DNA from 2 places in the Bacillus sp. VA13 genome. Region 1 is predicted to be linked to the other one. Evidence: riboswitches for the same ligand, from Rfam matches in the RefSeq annotation. Region 1 holds a riboswitch; the other holds the start of a gene.

Evidence for each region. A riboswitch is a leader RNA that binds a small molecule or an ion and turns the genes downstream of it on or off. The one in region 1 is predicted to bind thiamine pyrophosphate.
Region 2: linked by a shared signal. The riboswitch ahead of AC0C66_RS15820 (nucleoside 2-deoxyribosyltransferase) and the one ahead of AC0C66_RS00390 (acetylornithine deacetylase) in region 1 are both predicted to bind thiamine pyrophosphate.

The regions. Positions count from the first base shown of each region.
Region 1 is NZ_JBVQPP010000001.1:71,664-76,635, forward strand. It holds gene spoIIGA (sigma-E processing peptidase SpoIIGA) at 1-222, shown strand, start outside; gene sigE (RNA polymerase sporulation sigma factor SigE) at 285-1,004, shown strand; gene sigG (RNA polymerase sporulation sigma factor SigG) at 1,144-1,926, shown strand; gene AC0C66_RS00385 (ABC transporter ATP-binding protein) at 2,077-2,871, shown strand; TPP riboswitch at 2,884-2,985, shown strand; gene AC0C66_RS00390 (acetylornithine deacetylase) at 3,073-4,353, shown strand; gene AC0C66_RS00395 (YlmC/YmxH family sporulation protein) at 4,436-4,681, shown strand; gene pgeF (peptidoglycan editing factor PgeF) at 4,843-4,972, shown strand, end outside.
Region 2 is NZ_JBVQPP010000004.1:96,913-101,884, reverse strand. It holds partial or broken gene AC0C66_RS15825 (ribonuclease YeeF family protein) at 1-763, opposite strand, end outside; TPP riboswitch at 1,181-1,284, shown strand; gene AC0C66_RS15820 (nucleoside 2-deoxyribosyltransferase) at 1,362-1,808, shown strand; gene AC0C66_RS15815 (thymidylate synthase) at 1,823-2,830, shown strand; gene AC0C66_RS15810 (class I SAM-dependent methyltransferase) at 2,830-3,600, shown strand; gene thiD (bifunctional hydroxymethylpyrimidine kinase/phosphomethylpyrimidine kinase) at 3,602-4,420, shown strand; gene AC0C66_RS15800 (HAD-IIA family hydrolase) at 4,432-4,972, shown strand, end outside.

The DNA.
Region 1 (4,972 bases):
GATAAACTGAGGCTGATTCCATATAGGGGAGTAGGTCAGCAAAATCAATTTTTACTATGCGTTAAACCGGATCACGTAACGATTATAACAAAAGAAGAAATGGTTTCTGCGGATAAATGCTTAATCGGCATCAGCACAACAAAGCTATCGGCAGATGGAGAGTTTGACGCAATTATTCATCCGAAAATGCTTTCGGGCAAGGCCATCAAACACGTTTCATAATGTTCGCAAATGTCCGTTACTAATCATACTCAAACGACGTGACATTTAGAAGGGAGAGGAAGATGAAAAAACTGAAATTGCGATTGACGCACCTCTGGTATAAGCTGCTGATGAAACTTGGGCTGAAAAGTGATGAAGTCTATTACATAGGCGGGAGTGAAGCTCTGCCGCCTCCATTATCTAAAGATGAGGAGCAGGTTCTGTTAATGAAGCTCCCAAACGGCGATCAGGCGGCTCGCGCCATTTTGATTGAACGCAATTTGCGCCTGGTCGTCTATATCGCCCGTAAATTTGAAAATACGGGAATTAATATAGAGGATTTAATCAGCATCGGTACCATCGGATTAATCAAAGCTGTGAATACGTTCAATCCAGAAAAGAAAATCAAGCTGGCGACCTATGCCTCCCGCTGTATAGAAAACGAAATCCTGATGTATTTAAGGAGAAACAACAAAATCCGTTCAGAGGTTTCCTTTGATGAGCCGCTTAATATTGATTGGGACGGCAATGAGCTTTTGCTTTCTGATGTGCTCGGCACTGACGATGACATCATCACAAAAGACATAGAAGCTAACGTAGATAAAAAGCTTTTGAAAAAAGCGCTTGAACAGCTCAATGAGAGGGAAAAACAAATCATGGAACTACGTTTTGGCCTTGTCGGCGAGGAGGAAAAGACCCAAAAGGATGTAGCGGATATGATGGGGATTTCCCAGTCCTATATTTCTCGTCTTGAGAAACGAATCATTAAAAGATTGCGAAAAGAATTCAACAAAATGGTGTAAAAAAATTTTTACGGGTAATCCCTTGATTCTACAAGGATTTCCCAATTATGACTATTTTTCGGTCTGAACGCAGTGCATATTTTTCCCACCCAAGGAGATACTTAACGTTGTACAGCAGCTCCTGTAGGGAGGGAAAAAAGTGTCGAGAAATAAAGTCGAAATCTGCGGGGTGGATACCTCCAAATTACCAGTACTCAAGAATGAAGAGATGAGAAAGCTGTTTAGGCAGCTGCAGGATGAAGGCGATGATTCAGCAAGAGAAAAGCTTGTAAACGGGAACTTGCGTCTTGTCTTAAGTGTCATTCAAAGATTTAATAACAGAGGAGAGTATGTTGATGACTTATTTCAGGTCGGCTGCATCGGACTAATGAAATCCATTGATAATTTTGACCTAAGCCACAATGTTAAGTTTTCAACATACGCTGTACCTATGATTATCGGAGAGATCCGCAGGTATTTACGCGATAATAACCCGATCCGTGTCTCAAGATCACTCCGGGATATCGCTTATAAGGCACTTCAGGTAAGAGAGCGGTTAATCAGTGAGACAAGCAAGGAGCCGACTGCAGAAGACATCGCAAAAGTTCTTGAAGTACCGCATGAGGAAATCGTATTTGCGCTTGATGCCATCCAGGATCCGGTTTCTCTATTTGAACCGATCTATAACGACGGCGGAGACCCGATTTATGTGATGGATCAAATCAGTGATGAACGCAATAAAGATTCACAATGGATTGAAGAGCTGGCTTTAAAAGAGGGCATGAGAAGGCTGAATGATAGGGAAAAAATGATTTTGAGAAAGCGATTCTTCCAAGGGAAAACTCAAATGGAAGTAGCCGAGGAAATCGGGATTTCCCAAGCGCAGGTGTCCAGACTTGAAAAAGCGGCTATCAAACAAATGAATAAGAATATTCATCAATAATGAAAGAAAAGCCTTTAAAACGATTTTGTTTTAAAGGCTTTTCTATTGATTGCGGGCGGTTTACGTTTTGGAAAAAATAAGGTATCCTAGTTCGTGCAAAGTTTTATGAAAATTTAAATAATTATAAAGGCAGTAAAGAGGAGGACCACGATGATTTTGCAGCTTGACAATGTCTCACTAAAACGGAATGGAAAATGGATACTGAGAGATATTCATTGGAAGGTGGAAGAAAAGGAAAATTGGGTGCTTTACGGACTGAATGGCGCTGGAAAGACAGCGCTGTTAAATATGCTTTGCTCTTATTATTTTCCAACATCGGGCGAGATGCAGGTGCTTGGCCATGAATTTGGTAAAACGGAGCTTGGGGAGAAACTTAGACGGAAAATTGGCCTCGTCTCAGCGGCTCTTCAGCAAAAATTTTATCCGGCAGATTCGGCATTTGAAATTGCTTTGAGCGGAGCTTACGCTTCGATTGGATTATATGAAACACCAAGTGCAGAAATCAGGGAAAAAGCGATTGGTTTGTTAGAGGACTTGGGAGCAATTGAATATGCCGACCGCCGCTATGAAACCCTTTCTCAAGGAGAAAAACAAAGAGCCTTGATTGCAAGAGCGCTAATGGCTGATCCGGAGCTGCTGATACTGGACGAACCGGTCACAGGACTGGATTTTATTGCCCGGGAAAAGCTGTTAGACACGATTACATACATTGCAAATAAAGAAAATGCGCCATCGATCCTTTACGTGACTCATCATGCGGAAGAAATTTTGCCGATCTTTGACAAAGCCCTTTTGTTAAAACAGGGAGAGGTCTTTAAATCGGGAGAAATAAAGGAAATGCTTACTGATCAAATACTTTCCGCTTTTTTTGATACGCCAATCCATGTATTATGGAATCAGGATCGGCCGTTTTTAACAAGAGCCGAGCCGATAACGAATGCCTGACAAACACATATCGATTCATCCTAGGGGTGCTTTGCGAAGCTGAGAGAGACTTTGTCTTAACCCTTTTGACCTGATCTGGATCATGCCAGCGGAGGGAAGCGGTGAAAAAACGGAGTACATAGGACTCTGTTTGTTTTTATTAAGCCGTTTCATTACATTTGAAACGGCTTTTTTGATTTTAAAGAATAGGAGCGGATCACATTGAATCAACAAATAGACTCTCTGTTAACAAAGGTGGAAGATCAAAAGGAGGAGCTTATTCAGCTAGCAAAAACGCTGATGTCCTATAAAACACCTGCTCCGCCTGCAAGAAATACCGACGGCATTCAGTCCTGGATTGCTGGGTTTTTAAATGAAATGGGATTCTCGATCGATAAATGGGACGTGTACCCAGGAGATCCCAATGTTGTAGGTCTACTAAAGGGAACAGATTCAGCAGATTATCATAGCTTGATCATCAATGGCCATGTAGATGTGGCAGAGGCAAAAGAGGATGAGGAGTGGGAGCATGATCCGTTTCATCCAATTGAAAAAAACGGTCTCTTAATCGGGAGAGGTGCTTCTGATATGAAAGGCGGAATGGCGTGTGTGCTGTTTGCGGTGAAATTGATTCGTGAAGCCGACATTGAACTTCCCGGTGATTTGATTCTGCAATCGGTTATCGGGGAGGAAGTCGGAGAAGCCGGCACGCTTGAATGCTGCAAGAGGGGCTATCATGCTGATTTTGCAGTTGTCGCGGATACGAGCGATATGCATATTCAAGGTCAAGGCGGTGTCATTACAGGCTGGATTGAAATCAAAAGCAGTCAAACGTTTCATGATGGGACGAGGCGGAATATGATTCATGCAGGCGGAGGAACATTCGGAGCAAGCGCAATTGAAAAAATGGCAAAAATAATTGCGGGGCTCGGTGAACTGGAGCGTCACTGGTCTATCATGAAACGTTATCCCGGTTTTAAACCAGGCACAAATACGATTAACCCGGCTGTCATAGAAGGCGGCAGACATGCGGCTTTTATAGCTGACGAGTGCCGGCTGTGGATCACAGTCCATTTTTATCCGAATGAAACCCATGAACAAGTGGCAGCGGAAATAGAAGATTACATTAACCGGCTGAGTGACAGTGATATTTGGCTTAGGGAAAACCGCCCTGTCTTCAAGTGGGGAGGCTCATCTATGATTGAAGACAGAGGAGAAATTTTTCCGGCACTGGAAGTTGACCCTGGCCACCCAGGCGTCTCAGCGCTTACAGCGTCTCATCAGAAAGTAAAACGGGAGCGTCCGGTTATTGACGTTTCTCAATCTGTTACAGACGGAGGATGGCTGTATAATGCCGGCATTTCAAGCGTGATTTACGGACCTGGAGATCTTCACAATGCACACTCCGTGAACGAGGAGGTATCGATTGAGCAGCTGGTAGATTATACGAAAATTATGCTCAATTTTATCATCGGCTGGTGCAGCTGTAAAAAAGAACAGTGACCATGAAAATTTTTTCTTGCTGACAAGGTTCAGCCCGCCCGTTCATATACTTGAAAAAAGGACGGAAAAAGGACGTGATGGAATGATCAGCATTTCAGAATTTCAGGTGAAGGATGTCGTCAATGTCTCAAACGGAAAAAAGCTGGGGAGCATTGGTGATATAGATATCAATGTGACCACTGGCAAAATTCAGGCGATCATACTAGGAGGAAATGGGAAAGTTCTCGGATTTTTTGGAAAAGAAGAGGAATTGGTCATTCCATGGCGAAATATAGTAAAAATCGGGGAAGATGTAATCTTGGTCCGATTAAATGAACCGCATGCATAACCTGCTCGTCTGCCGCGGATTGGCAAATGCCGGAAGTCTGGATTCTTCCGGCACATTTCATTTAGAAATATGCAAATCGGCGCTCAACGAATGCAGAAAGATGTGGTAAAATAAGTGGGAAATTCCGCTTTTTTAAATGTTTGTCGAAAGGTTGGATCATCATGAATACATATCACCCATTCAGTCTTACCACACCCTCGACACTCATGATACAAGACTGGACACAAACGAATCAAAACAACAGAGAAGTCATTGCCGGATTTACTACGAAAAACGGCGGTGTCAGCCAAA
Region 2 (4,972 bases), on a different contig from region 1:
CTGGATCTGTTACCTTTACAAGCTGTTTTTTCAAATCTTTTATTTCGCGTTTTTTAGCTTCTTCTTTTTTAATCTTCAAATAAGCTTCAGACTGCTTCTCGATATCGCTTTTTTTCTTATGTATATCGCTCTCACGATATGCCTTGGCATTATAGTGAAGGGGTGTAGCATTCTTGCCCTTACCTGTTGATTCCTGTAACTTTTGAAAGTCTGCTTTAATGAATTGTTCGTTAGGTTCAGTTATTGCATATTCAGTTTTTAAGTTTTCGTCCACATCGCCTATTTTATCAACAGTCTTTTTCCGTTTGTTTTCGTTAGAAGAGAGCTCATCCTTAAAAGTCTCTGTTGAAAATAAATCAAGTGGAAGAATGTCATCGATGTCATTCAGAATATCTTTCATTGCTTTCTTCTGCTCAGACATAATTGATTTTGATTTTTTATATGCGTTTGCTAATTCATGTTCTAAGAAGGATTCCTCGATATATGCATCAGATAAGCTGGCATCTTCTAAAACACCGGAGATACTAGTAAGGAAAGCGATCTTCATTTCAATTAAATCAATCCATTGATCAGTAACACCCACATGATCGTGATAAAATGCTTTGATATTGTTTGCTCCCTTGCCAGACAACTTACTGTCATCCAGATCAGCAACAGCCTTAAATGCTTTTCATAGTTTAATCATTTGATTTTTCAATTCTTTATAATCTTTTGCTCGGTTTTCAGCTTCAGATAACAAAGACTTAGCTTCAAATACCTTCATTGTCCAATCCTTTCAGCAAGTTTATATCCAAATATTACCATGGAATAGATATGAAGGTTTCAAAAATTGTATTTACGAATGTTAAATCATTTGATCATAATGCGATTTGGAAAAGTCCAGAAGTAGGGTATTTTTTGCTCACCAATTATATTAACGTAAAGTGAAGTTAGAAAGTGTAATGAACATAAGCTTTCATAACTAAGGCTATAAATTTGCAATGTTCAGGTCATTTTTTAACCACACTAGAAATAGGGGATTTTTATGCTTTCCTTTTTTAAGCTCTATGACTTGCCATCAAATGCAAGTCGTGGTAACTTTCAAAAAACATTTTTCGGCTGATACGCAGGGTTCAACGCTTATCAATCATTGTTTGACTAATGATATGGAATAGTTTAGGATGAAAGTAAATATTTATATTTTATACACTGGGGGAGCTTTTAGAAGCTGAGAAGAGACACAAGTCCTGACCCTTTGAACCTGATTTGGTTAACACCAGCGTAGGGAAGTGAGAAAATTAGAGAGATTTTTTATCTTATCTATTTTTAAGCCACTTTCCATATGAAAGTGGCTTTATTTATTTTGAAAGGATGATATTAAAGTGACAACTAAAAAAGTTTTTTTAGCAGGGCCTTTTAAAAGTTTAGTAGACGAGAATACTGGATTGATGAGCTTACAAGAAAGGGGAAAGTTGGAATCTTTAATTTCTTTTTTTGAAAATGAAGGATGGTTAGTTCATAATGCTCACAAGCGAGAAGGATGGGGGAAAGATTTCATGACACCTCAACAATGCACTAAAATTGATTTTGATGAAATAAGCACTTGTGACCTTTTTGTAGCTTTTCCTGGCTCACCGGCTTCTCCTGGAACACATATAGAAATTGGATGGGCTTCTGCCTTGAAAAAAAAGATAGTGTTATTACTAGAAAAAGATAGAGATTACGCATTCTTAATCCAAGGGTTAAATGTAGTAGCTGATGTTGAATACATTAATTTTAAAGATACCGATGATTTATTACAAAAGATTAAAAGTATCCTTATGAAATAAAAGGTGGAATCTAAATGAGAAAGAGAACTTTTCATGAAGCATATATGGAAACACTGTATGACATCTATCACAACCCTGAATTTTTGAATTCACCGCGTGGACAAAAAAGCAAAGAAAAATTGAACTATCATCTGACCCTTGAAAATCCAGTAGAACGTGTCACTTACTTACCCTCTAGAAAAACAAATATCGTGTTTAATTTTGCTGAAGTTTTATGGTATTTGTCGGGGAGTAACAACTTAGATTTTATTAGTTATTACAATAAAAAAATGCCTTTATATTCAATGAATAAAAAAACATTAACAGGCACTGCGTATGGACCTAAAATATTTGAATTTGGAAACGCAAAACTAAATCAATGGAATAGAATAAAAAATCTTTTGACACAAGAAGACATTGATTCAAAAAGGGCATTTATTCAAATATTCGATGCCTCGGAACTCTTCGTTTCTGGAAACATTGATGTTTCTTGCACAATCGGTTTGCAATTTTTCATAAGAGAAAACAAGTTATATATGTCTTCCGTAATGCGTGCAAATGATGCATTTCGAGGAATGATTAGTGATCTTTTCTCTTTTACATTTATGCAAGAATTAATGGCGAGAGAACTTCATTTAGAAGTCGGAGAATATTTCCATAATGTTGGTTCCATTCATATCTACGAGTCCGACAACGAATGGGCAAAAACAGTACTTGAGGAAGCTAAAAATTATAATGATACCTCGGCTTTTGAATTTCCTAAAATGCCTGCCGGGAATAATTGGCCTTTCATTGAAACAGTTTTAGAATATGAGTCTTTGCTTAGAAAAGATCAAATTTCATTGTCAAGGCAGGATATTGAAACTCTAGAATTACCTGAGTATTGGGAACAGGTTCTTTTACTTTTCAGTATATATCAGCATATTGCTTATAAGCGAGATATGGACCTTTCTCTATTTCAAGGCTTACTTCCTACTTATCAATTTTTTGTTAGAAATAAGTGGTTTAATTACTTCTCAACTAAACAAAAGGAGGAAATTTAATGAAAACTTCTTGGAAAGAAGACAGTGTTGCTGGTAAATTCGATGCTTATAACGACGTTTTAGAACAAACATTAGGTTTTGAGTATGTTTTTCGTAAATTTGATAAAGCGGATATTAAAAAGGTGCTCGATTTTGGCTGTGGTCCCGGAAAGGTAGCATATAGGTTAGCTGACAGAATAGATTGCAATGTAATCGCAGTAGATGAATCAAGTAAGATGTTGGATATAGCAAAGACAAAAAGAAAACATCCACATGTTGACTATCATTTAATTGAACATGATAATCTTTCCTTCTTACCAGATCATTCAGTTGATGCTGCTATGGCATGTTACGTCTTTATTAATACAGATAGTGATCAACGTATCAAAAGAATCATGGATGAAATTTTTCGTGTGTTAAAACCAGGTGCTTCTTTTGTTATACTCGATACAAACCCTGACTCAACTGGAATAGAATTTTCAACCTTTCGCAACGGAATACCGGGGAAAGAGTATTCTTATGGAGAAGAAAGAAATGAGTGGCTTCATGTTCCTGAACAAGAAGATTTAATTTTAAATGACTTTCATTGGCCGAAGTCAATGTACTATAAACTTTTATCTAATGTAGGTTTTGAAAGTGTAACATTACTGGAACCAACGTTAAACGATATTGACGGAGAGCAGTTAAAGGCCATCGAACAAAAATTCAAATTTAATAATTGGAAAAGTGAAAAGGAATACCCGCCTTTTATAATTTTTGAAGCAGTGAAACCTACCTTAGGAGGTGTATGAGTTGACGGATATCTATAAAGCACTTTCGATTGCTGGAACAGATCCAACCGGGGGAGCGGGAATTCATGCAGACTTAAAAACCTTCCAGGAGCAGCAAGTATTTGGAATGGCTGTTATTACATCAGTTGTTGCTCAAAACACACTTGGTGTGAAAAGTTTTGAGGAGGTATCTCTGAATAATATATCTCAGCAAATAGACTGTGTCATCGGAGATATAAAACCGGATGCTGTAAAAACTGGTATGCTTGCAAGCGTGGATATTATAGAACTGATAGCTGAAAAATTAAAAGCGGCTAATTTCCAATCGTATGTGATGGACCCAGTTATGGTTGCTAAAAGCGGACATCATCTACTTCATAAGGATGCCGTTAATCATTTGAAAAAATTATTAATACCTCAAACAACTGTTATTACACCAAATATTCCAGAAGCAGAAGTAATAATCGGCAAATCAATTAAAACTGTACAGCAGATGCGCGATGCTGCTAAAGAAATTGTGGAAGTATATGGAGCAAAGAGTGCTGTCGTAAAAGGGGGGCATTTGAACGGAGAAGCTCGCGATATTATGTATTGTGATGAGGCTTTCGAGGAATTTGTTTCTCCTCGCTTTGATACAAAACATACCCATGGAACAGGCTGTACTTTTTCGGCCGTTATAACTGCAGAGCTAGCAAAGCAGCACAGTATACCGAAATCTGTAGCAACTGGGAAAGAATTTATTTCAGCAGCTATTAAACATCCTTTAGGTATTGGGAAGGGACATGGGCCTACAAATCATTTCGCGTATCGCTCAATCATTAACCCCACGACAGCTACTTAAGGAGTGTTATGATGATCTATAAGGAATATGATGTATTTTTATTCGATTTAGACGGAGTTATTTATATAGGAGACAAAGCTTTACCAGAAGCTGTTTCTTCTTTAAAACGTCTCCGTGAAGAAAAGAAATCCATACGTTTTTTAACGAATGATCCCTGTGTTACAAGAGAGACGATTGTTAAAAGGCTTCATAAACTTGGAATTTCAGCAAGTATTGATGAAGTAATTACTTCGGGGTGGGCAACAGCTGATTACCTTGTTAAGGCCGGAGTAAAGAGAGCGTATATATTAGGAAATGATGAACTTAAAAGTGAGATTCAAAAAGCTGGTATTGATCTTGAAGAAGACCTAGCAGAAGCTGTTGTCATTGGATGGGATAACAATATTACTTTTCAAGATATACATAAGGCGGTAAATCTCATCCGCCGTGGGGCTTCATTTATTGCTACAAATGGAGATAAAACATTTCCCACCGCTAATGGACCAGCTCCAGCTACAGGTGCCATAGTAGCGGCTGTTAAAACGGGAGCAGATAAAAAGCCCATTATAATTG